2 regions of the Clostridium sp. FP1 genome follow, and region 2 is predicted to be linked to the other one. Evidence: a T-box and tRNA genes for the amino acid it is inferred to sense, from the RefSeq annotation. Region 2 holds a T-box; the other holds one or more tRNA genes.
The links. The T-box of region 2 lies ahead of ileS (isoleucine--tRNA ligase). A T-box ahead of a tRNA ligase gene usually reads a tRNA of that ligase, here a tRNA-Ile.

Region 1: it encodes a tRNA-Ile, which carries the amino acid that the T-box ahead of ileS (isoleucine--tRNA ligase) is inferred to sense. The anticodon was not compared.

What each region holds. Positions count from the first base shown of each region.
Region 1 is NZ_JAAMNJ020000001.1:4,867,340-4,877,147, reverse strand. It holds rRNA gene G9F70_RS23185 (23S ribosomal RNA) at 1-1,431, shown strand, start outside; rRNA gene rrf (5S ribosomal RNA) at 1,490-1,606, shown strand; tRNA gene G9F70_RS23175 (tRNA-Asn) at 1,612-1,686, shown strand; rRNA gene rrf (5S ribosomal RNA) at 1,726-1,842, shown strand; tRNA gene G9F70_RS23165 (tRNA-Ile) at 1,850-1,926, shown strand; tRNA gene G9F70_RS23160 (tRNA-Ala) at 1,930-2,005, shown strand; rRNA gene G9F70_RS23155 (16S ribosomal RNA) at 2,878-4,396, shown strand; rRNA gene G9F70_RS23150 (23S ribosomal RNA) at 4,707-7,632, shown strand; rRNA gene rrf (5S ribosomal RNA) at 7,715-7,831, shown strand; tRNA gene G9F70_RS23140 (tRNA-Asn) at 7,840-7,914, shown strand; gene fusA (elongation factor G) at 8,234-9,808, shown strand, end outside.
Region 2 is NZ_JAAMNJ020000001.1:235,341-245,148, forward strand. It holds gene nrdD (anaerobic ribonucleoside-triphosphate reductase) at 44-2,152, shown strand; gene nrdG (anaerobic ribonucleoside-triphosphate reductase activating protein) at 2,236-2,733, shown strand; gene G9F70_RS01110 (MBL fold metallo-hydrolase) at 2,780-3,415, opposite strand; gene G9F70_RS01115 (N-acetylmuramoyl-L-alanine amidase) at 3,739-5,547, shown strand; gene G9F70_RS01120 (glutamine synthetase) at 5,624-7,522, opposite strand; T-box leader at 8,122-8,340, shown strand; gene ileS (isoleucine--tRNA ligase) at 8,499-9,808, shown strand, end outside.

The sequences.
Region 1 (9,808 bases), 4.6 Mb from region 2:
ATTGGATGTGTGTCTAAGCATTTAGGCGGAGCAAGCAGGCAAATCCGTTTGCTCTTAACGCTGAGATGTTATGGGGAAGGGAATTTATTCCTGAAGTATCTGATTCCACGCTGCCAAGAAAAGTCTCTATCGAGGATATTGGTGCCCGTACCGCAAACCGACACAGGTAGGTGAGGAGAGAATCCTAAGACCATCGGAAGAATTGCTGTTAAGGAACTCGGCAAATTGACCCCGTAACTTCGGGAGAAGGGGTGCCTACGAAAGTAGGTCGCAGAGAATAGGCCCAAGCAACTGTTTAGCAAAAACACAGGTCTCTGCTAAAGCGAAAGCTGATGTATAGGGGCTGACGCCTGCCCGGTGCTGGAAGGTTAAGGGGATTACTTAGCGCAAGCGAAGGTATGAACTTAAGCCCCAGTAAACGGCGGCCGTAACTATAACGGTCCTAAGGTAGCGAAATTCCTTGTCGGGTAAGTTCCGACCCGCACGAATGGCGTAATGATTTGGGCACTGTCTCAACAGCACATCCGGCGAAATTGTAGTGCCAGTGAAGATGCTGGCTACCCGCGATTGGACGGAAAGACCCCGTAGAGCTTTACTGTAGCTTAGCATTGAATTTCGGTATTGTCTGTACAGGATAGGTGGGAGACTGAGAAACATGGGCGTCAGCCTGTGTGGAGTCATCCTTGGGATACCACCCTGACAGTACTGAGGTTCTAACTGGAGGCCATGAATCTGGTCACAGGACATTGTTAGGTGGGCAGTTTGACTGGGGCGGTCGCCTCCAAAAAAGTAACGGAGGCGCTCAAAGGTTCCCTCAGCGCGGTTGGAAATCGCGCGAAGAGTGCAAAGGCAGAAGGGAGCCTGACTGCGACACCTACAAGTGGAGCAGGGACGAAAGTCGGACTTAGTGATCCGGTGGTACCTCGTGGGAGGGCCATCGCTCAACGGATAAAAGCTACCTCGGGGATAACAGGCTGATCTCCCCCAAGAGTCCACATCGACGGGGAGGTTTGGCACCTCGATGTCGGCTCGTCGCATCCTGGGGCTGAAGTAGGTCCCAAGGGTTGGGCTGTTCGCCCATTAAAGCGGCACGCGAGCTGGGTTCAGAACGTCGTGAGACAGTTCGGTCCCTATCCGTCGCGGGCGTAGGAAATTTGAAGGGAGCTGTCCTTAGTACGAGAGGACCGGGATGGACAAACCTCTGGTGCACCAGTTGTCACGCCAGTGGCATCGCTGGGTAGCTATGTTTGGAAGGGATAAACGCTGAAAGCATCTAAGCGTGAAGCCCACCCTGAGATGAGATTTCCCATAACTCGTGCGTAAGCACGGTGTTAGTAAGACTCCTGGAAGAACACCAGGTTGATAGGTTAGAGGTGTAAGCATGGTAACATGTTCAGCTGACTAATACTAATAAGTCGAGGGCTTGACCTTAATATATATAAGCGAAAAATTTCACTATGCAATTTTGAGAGAATATAAATTTTCTCAATCTAGTGATTATGGCATGAAGGTAACACCCGTTCCCATACCGAACACGAAGGTTAAGCTTCAATGCGCTAATGGTACTGCAGGGGTGACCTTGTGGGAGAGTAAGTCGTCGCTAGGTAATGTTCCGCGATAGCTCAACGGTGGAGCACTCGGCTGTTAACCGATAGGTTGAAGGTTCAAATCCTTTTCGCGGAGCCATTTTTAAAAATTTAATAGTATATTGGTGATATTAACCAATCTGGTGATTATGGCATGAAGGTAACACCCGTTTCCATACCGAACACGAAGGTTAAGCTTCAATGCGCTAATGGTACTGCAGGGGCAACCTTGTGGGAGAGTAAGTCGTCGCCAGGTAATTTATGGATCTTTAGCTCAGCTGGTTAGAGCTACCGGCTCATAACCGGTCGGTCCGGGGTTCGAGTCCCTGAAGGTCCACCATAAGGGGATATAGCTCAGCTGGGAGAGCACCTGCCTTGCACGCAGGGGGTCAAGGGTTCGATTCCCTTTATCTCCACCAAAAAAACAGTTCATATTGGACTGTTTTTTTTATTTTTTGCATGATTAATTCTAAAATTCATTAAAAGTTTTCGTAAATAAAATTTTATGCACTTTCAGGTCTTACTTTTATACCTGTTTGGGTATGATTTTAAATTGATACATAGTAAAACTTATAATATTTTTTGTGTCATTTTAATTGTGTATATAGCATTTGTTGAATTTATAATATGGGGGTATGTTAGTTTTTATTTGTACGAAATTATATTTAAATTACTTTTTATCATTATTGTTTTTAACCTTCTTAGGGTAGGGAATTTTAACGGCATTTTTAATGTAATAGACTTAGAGCTTGTTAACCAATCTTATAACATTTACAATGAATTCTGAAAATAAATGCATAATATGCTTAAGTATAGACAAATTATTATATACCTAGCCATGTGTGTCAATACAACTAAAACAAAGTAATATGTAGAAATATCTAGGAAATGAAGGATAAAACTGATATACAAGAATTAATCTAAATATACTATTTTATTATTATGATAGAATACTCCTTGTCGCTACTAGTGAGTAACGATAAAGGTAAACATTGATAAGTTAACATTTAATATTTAAAAAAAATATTTAAAAAATATTAAAAAAGTTATTGACAAAATAAGAAATACCTAGTATAATAGTAAAAGTCGTCACATGATGACAAAGCAAATTGGTCTTTGAAAATTAAACAGAGAAATAGGTAAAATAGCGAAATAATATTTCGTTAGACCAGTTAATTACTTTAGATAAAAAAGTAATTTTAGTCGTAAGACTAAAAAGTATGTAATGAGCTTGCTAACCAGCTTAACAGTGGTTGCAGATTATTCATTTCAAATAAAAAGTGTAAACTTTTAAATTGAGAGTTTGATCCTGGCTCAGGACGAACGCTGGCGGCGTGCCTAACACATGCAAGTCGAGCGATGAAACCCTTCGGGGTGGATTAGCGGCGGACGGGTGAGTAACACGTGGGTAACCTGCCTCAAAGAGGGGAATAGCCTCCCGAAAGGGAGATTAATACCGCATAATATGTTTTGGTCGCATGACCTTTACATCAAAGGAATTTTCTTTTAGAGAATTCCACTTTGAGATGGACCCGCGGCGCATTAGCTAGTTGGTGAGGTAACGGCCCACCAAGGCAACGATGCGTAGCCGACCTGAGAGGGTGATCGGCCACATTGGAACTGAGACACGGTCCAGACTCCTACGGGAGGCAGCAGTGGGGAATATTGCGCAATGGGGGAAACCCTGACGCAGCAACGCCGCGTGAATGATGAAGGCCTTCGGGTTGTAAAGTTCTGTCTTCTGGGACGATAATGACGGTACCAGAGGAGGAAGCCACGGCTAACTACGTGCCAGCAGCCGCGGTAATACGTAGGTGGCAAGCGTTGTCCGGATTTACTGGGCGTAAAGGATGCGTAGGCGGACATTTAAGTCAGATGTGAAATACCCGAGCTTAACTTGGGTGCTGCATTTGAAACTGGGTGTCTAGAGTGCAGGAGAGGTAAGTGGAATTCCTAGTGTAGCGGTGAAATGCGTAGAGATTAGGAAGAACACCAGTGGCGAAGGCGACTTACTGGACTGTAACTGACGCTGAGGCATGAAAGCGTGGGGAGCAAACAGGATTAGATACCCTGGTAGTCCACGCCGTAAACGATGAATACTAGGTGTCGGGGGTCGAACCTCGGTGCCGCAGTTAACACAATAAGTATTCCGCCTGGGGAGTACGATCGCAAGATTAAAACTCAAAGGAATTGACGGGGGCCCGCACAAGCAGCGGAGCATGTGGTTTAATTCGAAGCAACGCGAAGAACCTTACCTAGACTTGACATCCCCTGCATAACCCAGAGATGGGCGAAGTCCTTCGGGACAGGGTGACAGGTGGTGCATGGTTGTCGTCAGCTCGTGTCGTGAGATGTTGGGTTAAGTCCCGCAACGAGCGCAACCCTTATCATTAGTTGCTACCATTTAGTTGAGCACTCTAGTGAGACTGCCCGGGTTAACCGGGAGGAAGGTGGGGATGACGTCAAATCATCATGCCCCTTATGTCTAGGGCTACACACGTGCTACAATGGTGAGTACAAAGAGATGCAAGACCGCAAGGTGGAGCCAAACTCAAAAACTCATCCCAGTTCGGATTGTAGGCTGCAACTCGCCTACATGAAGCCGGAGTTGCTAGTAATCGCGAATCAGCATGTCGCGGTGAATACGTTCCCGGGCCTTGTACACACCGCCCGTCACACCATGAGAGTTGGTAACACCCGAAGTCCGTGAGGTAACCGTAAGGAGCCAGCGGCCGAAGGTGGGATTGATGATTGGGGTGAAGTCGTAACAAGGTAGCCGTAGGAGAACCTGCGGCTGGATCACCTCCTTTCTAGGGAGTAGATGCAAAGACTTCGGTCAATGCAACAAGAAGAATTTATTCTTCAAAATGTCTACTGTAATTACTCGTAACCTATTCTCTGTTTAATTTTGAGAGACTAATTTTAGTTAACTCTTTGGAGTTGACTAATAGATAGTTTTTCTAAAAATGTTCTTTGAAAATTGCACAGTGAAATTAAAGTTGTTTTAATAAGTTAAAGCCATGTAAATGGTGTATAGATGAATTTAATACAATTTCGCAAAATGAATTAAAACGTTTATGTAAATAAACGAAATTATCTATGCAAATAGATAAAGATAAAGGTTAAGCTACAAAGGGCGCATGGCGAATGCCTTGGCACTAGGAGCCGAAGAAGGACGCGTTAAGCTGCGATAAGCTTTGGGTAGGCGCAAATAGCCAGTGATCCAAAGATTTCCGAATGGGGGAACCCACATAGTAACAACTATGTACTGCATACTGAATAAATAGGTATGCAGAGGTAGACCCGGGGAACTGAAACATCTAAGTACCCGGAGGAAGAGAAAGAAACATCGATTTCCTAAGTAGCGGCGAGCGAAAGGGAAAGAGCCCAAACCTAGGTCTTTGACCTAGGGGTTGAGGATAGATCATAAATACTGCAATTCCTTAATTGAAGATAGCTGGAAAGCTGCTCCGCAGAAGGTAATAGGCCTGTAAATGAAAAGGAAAAACAGTCAGATCTAATCCAGAGTACCACGAGACACGTGAAACCTTGTGGGAAGCAGGGAGGACCACCTCCCAAGGCTAAATACTACCTAGTGACCGATAGTGAAGAAGTACCGTGAGGGAAAGGTGAAAAGAACCCCGGAAGGGGAGTGAAATAGAACCTGAAACCGTGTGCCTACAACCGGTCGGAGCACTTTTTATGTGTGACGGCGTGCTTTTTGTAGAACGAGCCAACGAGTTACGATATGTAGCAAGGTTAAGTACTTAAGGTACGGAGCCGAAGGGAAACCAAGTCTGAATAGGGCGCTATAGTTGCATGTCGTAGACCCGAAACCGGGTGACCTATCCATGGCCAGGATGAAGCGGAAGTAAAATTCCGTGGAGGTCCGAACCACGTTGGTGTTGAAAAACCATGGGATGAGCTGTGGATAGCGGAGAAATTCCAATCGAACTCGGAGATAGCTGGTTCTCCTCGAAATAGCTTTAGGGCTAGCGTCGATTAATTGAGTAATGGAGGTAGAGCACTGAATGGGCTAGGGGCTGACAACAGTTACTGAACCCTATCAAACTCCGAATGCCATATACTTTTATTTCGGCAGTCAGACTGCGAATGATAAGATCCGTAGTCAAAAGGGAAACAGCCCAGACCATCAGCTAAGGTCCCAAAGTGTAAGTTAAGTGGAAAAGGATGTGGGATTTCTAAGACAACTAGGATGTTGGCTCAGAAGCAGCCACTCATTCAAAGAGTGCGTAATAGCTCACTAGTCAAGAGATCCTGCGCCGAAGATGTCCGGGGCTAAAACTTACCACCGAAGCTATGGGTGTACACTATGTGTACGCGGTAGAGGAGCTTTCTGTACTGGCTGAAGTCATACCGTAAGGAGTGGTGGACGGTACAGAAGTGAGAATGTTGGCATAAGTAGCGAGAGTTAAGTGAGAATCTTAACGGTCGAAAACCTAAGGTTTCCTGAGGAAGGCTCGTCCTCTCAGGGTTAGTCGGGACCTAAGCCGAGGCCGAAAGGCGTAGGTGATGGACAATCGGTTGATATTCCGATACCACCAATGGACGTTATTAGAAATGGGATGACGCAGGAGGATAAGATGTGCACACTATTGGATGTGTGTCTAAGCATTTAGGCGGAGCAAGCAGGCAAATCCGTTTGCTCGGAACGTTGAGATGTTATGGGGAAGGGAATTTATTCCTGAAGTATCTGATTCCACGCTGCCAAGAAAAGTCTCTATCGAGGATATTGGTGCCCGTACCGCAAACCGACACAGGTAGGTGAGGAGAGAATCCTAAGACCATCGGAAGAATTGCTGTTAAGGAACTCGGCAAATTGACCCCGTAACTTCGGGAGAAGGGGTGCCTACGAAAGTAGGTCGCAGAGAATAGGCCCAAGCAACTGTTTAGCAAAAACACAGGTCTCTGCTAAAGCGAAAGCTGATGTATAGGGGCTGACGCCTGCCCGGTGCTGGAAGGTTAAGGGGATTACTTAGCGCAAGCGAAGGTATGAACTTAAGCCCCAGTAAACGGCGGCCGTAACTATAACGGTCCTAAGGTAGCGAAATTCCTTGTCGGGTAAGTTCCGACCCGCACGAATGGCGTAATGATTTGGGCACTGTCTCAACAGCACATCCGGCGAAATTGTAGTGCCAGTGAAGATGCTGGCTACCCGCGATTGGACGGAAAGACCCCGTAGAGCTTTACTGTAGCTTAGCATTGAATTTCGGTATTGTCTGTACAGGATAGGTGGGAGACTGAGAAACATGGGCGTCAGCCTGTGTGGAGTCATCCTTGGGATACCACCCTGACAGTACTGAGGTTCTAACTGGAGGCCATGAATCTGGTCACAGGACATTGTTAGGTGGGCAGTTTGACTGGGGCGGTCGCCTCCAAAAAAGTAACGGAGGCGCTCAAAGGTTCCCTCAGCGCGGTTGGAAATCGCGCGAAGAGTGCAAAGGCAGAAGGGAGCCTGACTGCGACACCTACAAGTGGAGCAGGGACGAAAGTCGGACTTAGTGATCCGGTGGTACCTCGTGGGAGGGCCATCGCTCAACGGATAAAAGCTACCTCGGGGATAACAGGCTGATCTCCCCCAAGAGTCCACATCGACGGGGAGGTTTGGCACCTCGATGTCGGCTCGTCGCATCCTGGGGCTGAAGTAGGTCCCAAGGGTTGGGCTGTTCGCCCATTAAAGCGGCACGCGAGCTGGGTTCAGAACGTCGTGAGACAGTTCGGTCCCTATCCGTCGCGGGCGTAGGAAATTTGAAGGGAGCTGTCCTTAGTACGAGAGGACCGGGATGGACAAACCTCTGGTGCACCAGTTGTCACGCCAGTGGCATCGCTGGGTAGCTATGTTTGGAAGGGATAAACGCTGAAAGCATCTAAGCGTGAAGCCCACCCTGAGATGAGATTTCCCATAACTCGTGCGTAAGCACGGTGTTAGTAAGACTCCTGGAAGAACACCAGGTTGATAGGTTAGAGGTGTAAGCATGGTAACATGTTCAGCTGACTAATACTAATAAGTCGAGGGCTTGACCTTAATATATATAAAGCGTAAGCTTCAAGCGAAAGCGAGAAGATAATTTCACTGTGCAATTTTGAGAGAATATATATTTTCTCAATCTGGTGATTATGGCATGAAGGTAACACCCCTTCCCATACCGAACAGGTCGGTTAAGCTTCAATGCGCCAATGGTACTGCAGGGGTAACTTTGTGGGAGAGTAGGTCGTCGCCAGGTTAAAATATTCCGCGATAGCTCAACGGTGGAGCACTCGGCTGTTAACCGATAGGTTGAAGGTTCAAATCCTTTTCGCGGAGCCATTTTTATTTAAAGTATATAAAAGCTAGTTAATAGCTTTTTTTTATTTGCCCAAAATTAATCTGTTATAACAAATATTATATAAATTTTTATAGTAAATAGAAATTTTTAGTAATAACTTTTATTTACTATAAATATATACTTAAGTATCAATAATTTTATGTTATTGATACTTTTATGTTTTTTTAAGGGATAATAAATACAACATAGTGCAAGTGAATTTTTAGACTATTTAGAAAATTTAGTTATTCGTAAAGGGTTTTTTATTTAAAGGTAGAATATATGAATATATATCTAATGAAAAGCTAGGAGGTATTGTATATGAAAGAATATAAAAGCAATAATCTAAGAAATGTAGGAATTGTTGGACATAGTGGATCGGGAAAAACTACAATAATGGAATCAATACTATATTACACCAAAGCTATAGATAGATTTGGAAAAGTTGATGATGGTACTACAGTTAGTGATTATGATAGTGAAGAAAAGAAGAGAAAAACATCTATTTCTACATCAGTAGCTTTAAGTGAATGGGAAGATGTGAAAATAAATTTAGTAGATATGCCTGGATATTTTGATTATATAGGTGAAATGATTGAGGGTTTAAGAGCTGTAGATATGGCAATGATAACTATCTGTGGTGTATCAGGTATAGAGGTTGGAACCGAAAAAGCTTGGGAATATATAAGCGAGCATAAGTTACCTAGAGCATTTTTTATTAACAAGCTAGATAGAGAAAATAGTAATTTTGAAGTAGTTTTGCAGGAGATAAAAGAAAAATTTGGAATATCTGCAGTACCAATTCAATACCCTATAGGTAGTGAAGAAAATTTTAAAGGTGTAATAAATGTAATATCTAGAAGAGCTCGAATATTTAATCCTAAAACACATAACATGGAAGATAGTGATATTCCAGAAGAATTAATTGATAAAGTAGATGAATGTAAACAAATGGTTATGGAAGCTGTAGCTGAGACTGATGAAATTTTATTAGATAAATACTTTAATGAGGGCTCTATAAGTGAAGAAGAAATATACCAGGGACTTATAAAAGGAGCTTCTAAGGGAGAAATTGCACCTATAATGTGCGGATCTGCATTACTGGGGATAGGAATTAACACCTTGCTAGAAGATATGATTGAATGTTTTCCTTCACCAATTGATACAACTCTTTACAGTGCAAAAGATATAAAAAATAATAAATATATGCAAGTTAAAATTAATGATACTGATCCATTTTCTGCATTAGTATTTAAAACTATCGCAGATCCATTTGTAGGTAAATTATCTATGTTCCGTGTAATTACTGGGAAAGCTAAGAGTGATACAATGGTATATAATACCAATAAAGAAAAAGAAGAGAAAATGGGTAATATGTATTTCTTAAAAGGTAAACAGCAATTTCAAACTCATGAAATTGAGGCAGGGGATATAGGGGCTGTTTCAAAACTTCAATATACTACTACAGGAGATACACTTTGTGATAGTGGGAGACTATTAATGTTTGACACTATGGATTTTCCGCAACCAGTATTTTCAAGGGCTATTGTAACTAAATCTAAAGGTGATGAAGATAAAATATCCAATGGATTAACAAAGTTATTAGAAGAAGATCCTACATTCTCAATAGCCAGGAGTGCAGAAAATTCACAAACTATAATCTCAGGGCTAGGTTCAACTCATCTACAGGTAATAGTTAGTAAATTGAAAAATAAATTTGGAGTTGATGTATCATTAGAAATTCCAAGGATTGCTTATAGGGAAACAATTAGAAAATCTTCTGATGTTCAAGGTAAACATAAAAAACAATCTGGAGGACATGGTCAATATGGTGATGTAAAAATTAAATTTGAACCTAGAATAGACGGAGCAGATGAATTAGAATTTGTTGATGCA
Region 2 (9,808 bases):
TAATAAGCAAAGTACAAGATATTGTGTTTAGGGAGGCCTAGTTATGCTACATGTAGTCAAAAGAGATGGACGAGAGGTTCAGTTTGATTCGATAAAAATCACAAATGCCATAAGGGGAGCAGCGGATGAGATAGGTTTTAATTTAAAAGAAAGTGAAATTATAGAGCTAACTCAAAAGGTGTTAGAAAGAATTGAGGATTTGGACAAACAGCAACTTTCTGTGGAAGAAATACAGAATATTGTTGAAGATAAACTTTTAGAAAATGGTCATAAGCCTATTGGAGTAGCTTTTTCTAATTATAGGCGTGAACGTAATAAGATTAGAGAAATAAAATCAGATCTTATGAAAGCTATAGAAAAAATAGGAGTAGAAACAGATAGAGATAATGCTAATGTGGGCAATAATTTTAGTTCTAAGTTACTTAGAATTGCTAGTGAATCTAACAAATGGCATAATTTATCTATGATGCCTAAGCATTTAGCAAAAGCACATGAAAATGGAGACGTATATTACCATGATTTGGATAGTTACAATTTAACCGTAAATTGTTTGCATATACCAACAAAAGAAGTTTTAGAAAGAGGCTTTAATACGGGCTATGGCTATATAAGGAGAGCAAAAAGGATAGAGTCTGCAGCGGAACTTTCATGTATTTTACTTCAATCAACTCAGAACGATATGTTTGGAGGTCAGTCACATCCAGATTTTGATAATGATATGGCAGCATTTATAGAATACACAAGGCAAGAAATACGTCAAGAGATTAGAGACCTAGGTGTAGATGAAAATAAGATCAATGCGTTTGCAGAGCGTAAATTAAGAAGAGCTATAGAGCAATCTATGCAGGGCATAGTATATAACCTAAATACAATGCATAGCAGAGCAGGATCACAAGTGCCTTTTAGTTCAATGAATATTGGAATACCAGAATCTAAAGACGCAGCCCTGGTATGTGAAATATTTCTAATAGAATATGAAAAAGGGCTTGGAAAAGGAGAACAACCAGTATTTCCTAATATAATTTTTAGAGTAAAAAAAGGAGTAAATAGAGAAAAAACTGATCCATATCACTATTTATATAAGCTTGCTTGTCAGGTTGCTAGCAAGAGAATGAACCCTACTTTTATGAATTTAGATGCTGATTTTAATAAATTTTACTATGATCAAGGAATTACACCGGCTACCATGGGGTGTCGTACTTATGTTTGTTCTAATATAAATGGAGAGGCAGGAACAAAGGGCAGAGGAAATATTGCACCGGCAACTATAAATCTTCCTAGACTTGGTATATTAGCTAAGGGAAATGTAGACAAGTTCTATAAATTACTCTATGTTAAGTTAGAACTTTGCAGAGAAGCACTTATGCATAGATATAATGTGTTAAAAAAGTTAAAGGTTAAGGATTTACCATTTGTAGCAGGTCAAGGACTAATGCTTGGAAGTGAAGGATTAACTCCTAATGATTCCATTGAACCTATTTTAAAGAATGGATCATGGGCTATTGGATTTATAGGCCTTGCGGAAACTCTAGCAGCGATAACAGGGAAGCATCATGGTGAATGCGAAGAGTCTAGAAAATTAGGGGTTGAAATAATATCCTATATAAGAAAGTATACTGACAAGTTAATAGATGAAACTAAGCTTAATTGGAGCACTTATGCAACGCCTGCTGAAGGGTTAAGTGGTAGGTTTATACTTCAAGATAAGGCTGTATTTGGTGAAATACCAGGGGTTACGGATAAGGAATATTATACAAATAGTTATCATGTTCCTGTAGGATATCCAATATCCATTGTAGGAAAAATAGATATTGAAGCACCTTATCATAAATTATGTAATGGTGGACATATTAGTTATATAGAACTTGACGATTACCCAACAGGGGAAATTATAATGGACATATTAGATTATGCATATAAGCAAACAAACATTAGTTACTTGGGGATTAATTTCCATATAAGATATTGTAAAGATTGCGGAACTTATCTCCAAAGTGGAGTTCAAAAATGCACGAAATGTGGGAGTCATAATATACAAGGAATTTCAAGAGTAACAGGTTACTTAAGTTTGGATGAGAGATTTGGTAATGGGAAAACAGCAGAGAGAGCAGATAGGATATCTCATACTGAGGATCATGCAGCTGTCTATTAAATAAAGTTTGTTTAAAATCATGAGCAATTGTATTAGTACAATTGCTCATGATTTACTTTATCATATAAAAGGCGGTGTATTTAGTGAAACTTCAAATAGGTGGGTTTTTAGATAATTCATTAGTCAATGGAGACGGAATGAGATCTGTGCTCTTTGTGTCTGGCTGCATGCATAACTGTGAAAGTTGCCAAAATCAGCTTATGCAAAGTTTTGATTATGGTGATTCTGTTTTAGTAGGAGATATTTTGAAAAAAATAGCTAAGAATAGGCCTATAATAAAAGGGGTCACCTTTTCAGGAGGAGAACCTTTTCAAAGTGCATTAGCACTATCAAAATTGTCAGAAGGAATAAGGAAGCAGGGATTAAATATTTGGTGTTATAGTGGATACACATATGACGAGATAATAAATAGTGAAGATAAAGACAAACTAGGGCTACTAAAATTTATAGATGTACTTATTGATGGTAAATTTCATGAAGAATTAAGGACAGATGCCAGTAAGTATACTGGCTCTTCCAATCAGAGGATTATTGATGTACAGAAAAGTATTTTAAAAAATGAAATTATATTATGGGAATAAATATACAAAAGGAAGCCCTCCAATTTTAAAATGGAGGGCTTCCTTTTTAAATATAATTTAGTATTTTAACAGACATTGATTCTCTTAATTCACCATTGATTATTAAGTTATTACTATCTATTTTTGAGGCGTTTTTCATGTACATAAGAAATGTTTCTACCCCATCTAAGGGAAAGGACACTAGTGAAGTTTTATAGTGCATGGGTATAACTATTTTGGGATTTATTTTCTTAGTAACTTCCGCAGCTTCTTTCCCATCCAGGGTGTAATTACCACCCACAGGAATAAACAATATATCTACACTTCCAATAACATCTATATCATCATTTGAAAGACTATGGCCTAAATCTCCTAAATGACATAAGGTATAGTCATCCATCTTAAAAGTGAATATTATGTTATCACCACGCTTTGCGCCTTTATCTTTGTCGTGATAAGAGGGGGTACCTTTTATAGGTATATCACATATATAGAACACACCAATTTTATCTATGATTTTATAATTACCATTTAACTCTTTAGTATAATTATGATCAAAATGCTTATGACTTATAGTTACAATATCCGGACTTCCTTTATAAATTTCATATCCTAGTGTAGTATCAAATGGATCTGTTAAAAGCTTTCTACCTTTTGAATCTTGCAAAAGGAAGCATGAATGACCTAGCCAAGTTATTTCCATGTAAATTCTCCTTTTATTAAATGATTTTTAAATATTTCACCTTAAATTGAAACAAATTGTCTCACTATACGTATTTTATAGAGAGACAATATTTTATATGACTATTTATCATTAAATTATGGCACATTTTATGGGGTAATATACTATTTTAAAAGTAAATATATTGAATTTCAATAAATTCTTGAAAAATATTTATAACTATAGAGATGGTAATAAAATTATAGTATAATTATCTCAGGATTAATACCATAATTTACAACAAGGCTTAAAATTATATAAATAATGATATAAATAATTAAATATGAAGGGTTAGGGGAGATTATATGAAAAATATCTTTAAAGCATTTACAATTATGATTTTAACTTTTGCATTGATTATACCTATGCAAATAATAGTTAAGGCTAGTACCTATGTAGATATGGGTCCTAAAAACGATGTGGTAGTTAGCAAGCCATGGACAGTGAATTTCAATAAATCACTGAGCCCTGCTACGGTTACTAGCACAAACATTAAGGTGGTTGGAGAAAATAATAATTACATAGACGTAAATGTTAGTTTAGCTAATGACAATAAAAAGGTAATAGTAAGTCCTGTAAAAAATTATGAATCTAATAAGACATATACCTTGATAGTTACGGAAAAGGTTAAATCTAATGATGGAGAGCCTCTGCCTAAAGAAGTTAGAATGAATTTTAATACCGAAACTATAAAACCAAGTATACCTACAAAACCAAGTGAGTTTACTGTATGTATAGATCCGGCGCAGTTCTATACGGAAAACACTGGTGTAAATGGTGCTAAGGCTAAGGATATAAATTTAAAGGTAGCGCTGAAACTAGGCAATATACTAAAAACAAGAGGATTCAATATAGTATACACCAGAAATGCTGATTCAGTACCTTGGAGTGCGGCTGGCGAGGATGATGCAAAAGCTGCAATAGCAAAGAATGCAAAGGCAGATGTGTTTTTAAGTATAAATACTAATAGTGCTTCAAATACTGAGGCCAGTGGTATTGAAACATATTATCTATCTGATGCTTCTAATAATAAGCTACTAGCTAGTTCAATACAGGGAGAACTAATAAAGGCAACAGCGGCAAAGGATAGGGAAATAAAAGTAGCAATGGAAACGGGAAATTTTGGGATATTAAAAAAGACAAGCTGTCCTGCTATAATGATGGAATTAGGGTTCCTAAGCAATCCAAATGAAGAGATATTATTAAATAGCGACAAGTATCAAAATAATGCTGCAAAGGCTATAGCTAATGGGTTAATGAATTATGCTGGATTCGCAAATACAGATACGAGTTATGACCCTGTTTATGAAATATCTTCAGTTAAAGATATAATGGCTAATTTACAAGTGGGTGGCACATACACATTCCCTAAAATGGTGCAAGCTACTATGAGTAATAATTTAAAAAAAGATGTTGCAGTGGTGTGGTCTCAAAATTCAGTTTGTCTAAATAAAGTAGGGACTTATGCTTATGAAGGAGTTATAAAGGATTATGATACAAAAGCTAAAGTTATAATTAATGTTACTAAGAGCACCTACAAAGTAGTAATAGACCCAGGTCATGGAGGTGGAGACTCAGGAGCAGTAGGAGTAACGGGAACGCTGGAAAAGGATATAGTTTTGAAAATTTCTTTTAAAATAGGAGATATATTAGTTAAAAATGGTGTTGAAACGGTGTACACAAGAAAAAATGACAATATACCTTATTCCAGTAGTAATCAAGCCAGAAATCTTCAAGATAAATGTGATGTTTCAAATAACACTAAACCAGATTATTTTGTAAGCATTCATGCTAATTCCTTTGAAAGTTCTACAGTTAGTGGCATCGAGACTTTCTATTTTAGTGGGAGTTCAGCTGGACAAAAGCTTGCTCAAAATGTCCAAACTGAATTAATTAAAGCAACTGGAAGAAAAGATAGGGGTATTAAACCTGTTACTACAGATTTATATGTTATAAGAAATACAGATGCTACGGCTATATTGGTAGAAACATCATTTCTATCTAATCCAACAGAAGAAAAGCTGTTAAAAACTGAAGACTACCAAAACAAATTAGCAAAGGCAATTTCAACAGGTATTCTTAAGAGTTTAGGAATAACTAATATAGTATATTAATTTAAATTATTATAAAAAATCACCTACATAGTATTTTACTGTGTAGGTGATTTTTTAATGACTTAAAATATATAATTTAAATATCTAACAAATTCTTTTTATAATTACTATAACAAAGTCTAAGTTCTTCCATTTGTGCATCTAATTCTAGTTGTAAGGCAGAAAGTTCCTTGTAGTTTTCAACTTTGGAAGCTTCTTTTATTTTAGTAAAGAGGCTAGTTTTAGAATAAGTGTCCTTCATAATATAATGTCTTAAATCATTAATTTTTTGCCAATTTGCTAAATCTAAATCTAAAGCCTTTTCAGGAGTATGAATCACTTTAGAATTTCGAATTTCTTCTGCATAAGCATTTAATATTCTATTATTTATTTCAGTAACCCATCTAGTGGTTATAGCTATTTTAAAACTATTTAGTAAACTAGGAGTAAATACACCGTGAGCCTTAAGAACTTCAAGTTTTTCAGGATATTCATCGAGTCCAAGAAGATTTTCATAAATAGTTTTAGGTGCTTTTCCAAAATACTCTTCGCGATCTTCATCTGTATAGAAATCAAATACATTTTCTTCACTTCGGTATGCTCTATGTTTTTCTAGATACTCACTGTCCTCGCCGGGTGCTTTAGATAATTCACTTAAAAGGTCATCTTCACATTTATTATTTTTTATTGCGTATACAAGCCCATCTAGCATGCCCATATATAAGGTGGCTAAAGCTAGGTATGTATTAGTATGTGGATTTGGCGCTCTAAGCTCAAATCTTGTAGCAAGTGGATTATCAAGATCTCTTATTAATGCTAAGAGTATAGATCTATTCCTTGAAGGAACATCCACGCTGTGTCCGAGGGAAGTTACTATGCAAACAGGAGCTTCAAAACCGGGTTTTAGTCTTCTTAGTGAATCATTTGTTGGAGAAATAAATGGATTTATTACTTCGTAATTTTTAAGTATACCCATGGCGCAGGCATAACCTATAGTGCTTAGGAAATGTTTTTTAGTAGAAGTAAATAAATTAACTCTTTTTCCGTTTTTTAATTTTACAGCTACACCAATATGAACATGTTTACCACTTCCAGCTACATCTTGCACAGGCTTCGCTAAAAAGGTAACATCTAAACTGTTGCGTCTAAAAGTTTCTCTTACTAAATTTCTTATAAATAGCTCATTATCCGCACATTGAAGAGCATCAGAAAACTTCCAATCTATTTCAAGCTGTTCCATAATATGAGTTAGAGAACCAGTTTCACCTAGTTGAGCTTTTACGCCACCAACCTCTTTATGTCCCATTTCTGGTTCGAAACCATAGTCTTCCATTAAAGTAAGGGATTGCTCTAAGGCAGTTCGAACACTTCCTTTAAGCCTACTCCAATATTGCTCCTTTAGTTCTTGAGAAGTGGATAGTTCCTCTATATCTGCGTCATCATTAGGTGTTTTTACCCAAAATTCTAATTCAGTAGCAGAGGTAAGTAGGATTTCATCAATATCTTCATAGGAAAAATCAAAAGAAGCGAGTGCAGATGGATATTCTTTGAATAAATTGTGAAGAGTTGTTTTAAAGCAGTTAATGGATTTTTTTAAGATAGACCTTGAATCTACTGGAATGTTATTATGTAATAATAAACATGGAATTTTTAAGGTTCCTACAGGTAATTTTGTTTCAAAATCAATGTTTTCATAATTGTAGTCGATGAACCAATTACAATCAAAATCTGCCAGCATGTCTGTTTTAGCATTATTTAGAGTAGCAATGCCTGGGAAGACTACAGATGAACCGTCAGTTTGTATAGCACCCTTCGCGAAACCAATAATGTCATTTAAAAATACAGACATTGGAATTCTTTCATCGGTGTCATTTCCGGATAAGTCAATACCTACTAGAGAAACGAATTTCACCTCAGAGTGGGCAAGTAGAATTTCTTTAATATCTTTTTCAGAATGATTTTCTTTTGGAATTACATAAATTAAATTTTTCAAAATAATCTTCCTCCTTTAAAATATATATTTTTATTTAAAAGCCAGTAAAACGACTCCATTAATATTTTTAGAAATAGAATTACATTCTCATTAAAATAATAATCTTATTTATAGAAGTGTAAGATTTTCTTTTAATACACAACTAAATAAAATGATTTTATTATAATAATGAAAGTATGTCAATGGAAAACATCATCAATTATAATTATTAACAAAATAATCAGGATATTTTGCAAGTATGGTAAAACATAAATTCATTTACGTAAACGTATTCTGTAGTTATTTATAGTTTAAAGTATCGTGAATTTCATTTTTATCTTATATTATATCACATATATTTATGAAAATATGCATATTTCACAATAAAAGTTGTACTTATAGGCATAAAACCATAGAATTAACGTACTATTTTAATAAAATAGTCATGAATGTTCGTGAAAATAACTTTTAACGACATTTCAGCACCGAAGGTGATGATTTAACAACATTATAGCATGGAAGATACAATAAAAATTAAAAAGGAATTGACAATAAAAATTCACTATTATATAATCATAAGAAGTTCATATTGATTTATAATTTATTTATATTAATTATGACTAAAAAAAGCTTTGATTAGGAAAAGTATTTAAGCAGGTAACTTGCAGAGAGTGGGGAAAGGTGCGAACCCATAGTGAAAGTTTGAAGAAAATCACCTAGGAGCTGAAAGCTGAAAATTTAGTAAGCTTATCCGTATTTCTGCGTTAAAGAATAAAGTATGATAGTACTTTAATTTGTATTTATGGTATAGGTGGCATAGCGAATTTAACTTCGTCCTATTTAGGGTGGAGTTTTTTTATATTTAAAAATATTGTAGGCCCAAGTTTATGAGCAGTTCCGAAGAGGATGAACAGGACCCTAGGTGATGATTTAATTATTCCAAAAATTCAGTGGAATCTAAGTGTTTATTATTAAATGAAATAGGGAAAGGAGTTTTATTATGTACAAGAAAAATGATGCTTCAAAAAGTTTTATGGATATAGAAAAAGATATACTTAAGCTTTGGAAAGAAAAAGACATTATTCAAAAGAATTTTGATTTAAATGAGGGTGGAGAGTCCTTCACTTTTTATGATGGTCCACCAACAGCCAATGGTAAACCACATATAGGTCACGTTTTAACAAGAGTTATGAAGGATATAATTCCAAGGTATAAGGTAATGAAAGGGTACAAAGTTCCTAGAAAAGCAGGGTGGGATACTCATGGCCTGCCAGTAGAACTTGAAATAGAGAAGAAACTTGGTATTTCTGGAAAACCAGGAATAGAAGCTTATGGAGTAGAGAAATTTGTAATAGAATGTAAGGACAGTGTTTTTAGCTATGTTAATATGTGGAGAGAAATGTCTGAGAGAGTGGGTTACTGGGTAGATATGGATAATCCTTATGTAACTTATCATAACAATTATATTGAATCAGTTTGGTGGGCATTAAAGCAAATGTGGGATAAGGACCTATTATACAAAGGTCATAAAGTAATGCCATATTGCCCAAGATGTGGGACTTCACTATCTTCTCATGAAGTAGGTCAAGGATATAAGGATGTAAAAGAAGCTTCAGCTTATGTAAAATTTAAGGTGAAAGGTGAAGAAAAATCTATACTTGTTTGGACCACAACTCCTTGGACTCTTCCAAGTAATGTAGCACTTGCAGTTAATAAAAAATATGACTATGTTGAAGTGGTTCAAGAAAATGAGACTTTAATACTTTCAAAAAAACTACTTAGTAAACTCGAGGGCGAGTATGAAGTGGTACGCGAATTTAAAGGAGAAGATCTTTTAGGCCTTGAATATGAGCAAATGTTTAATTTCTATACTCCTGAAGGTAAAGCCTTCTATATAGTTCACGGAGACTTCGTAACACTAACAGATGGTACAGGTATAGTTCATATAGCTCCTGCTTATGGTGAAGACGATAACTTGCTTGGAAAACAAAATGATTTACCACTTATTAATTTAGTTGATGTAGAAGGTAAATTCGTAGATTGTGTTACTCCTTGGAAGGGTGTCTTTGTTAAAGATGCTGATGCTAAAATATTAGAATACCTAAAAGAAAATAATGTCTTATATAAAACAGAGAAATTCACACATTCATATCCACACTGTTGGAGATGTGATACACCACTTTTATATTATCCAAGAGATAGTTGGTTTGTAAGAATGTCTTCAGTAAGAGAGAAACTTGTAGAAAATAATAATAAGATTAATTGGATGCCAGATAACGTAAGAACGGGAAGAATGGGTAATTTCCTTGA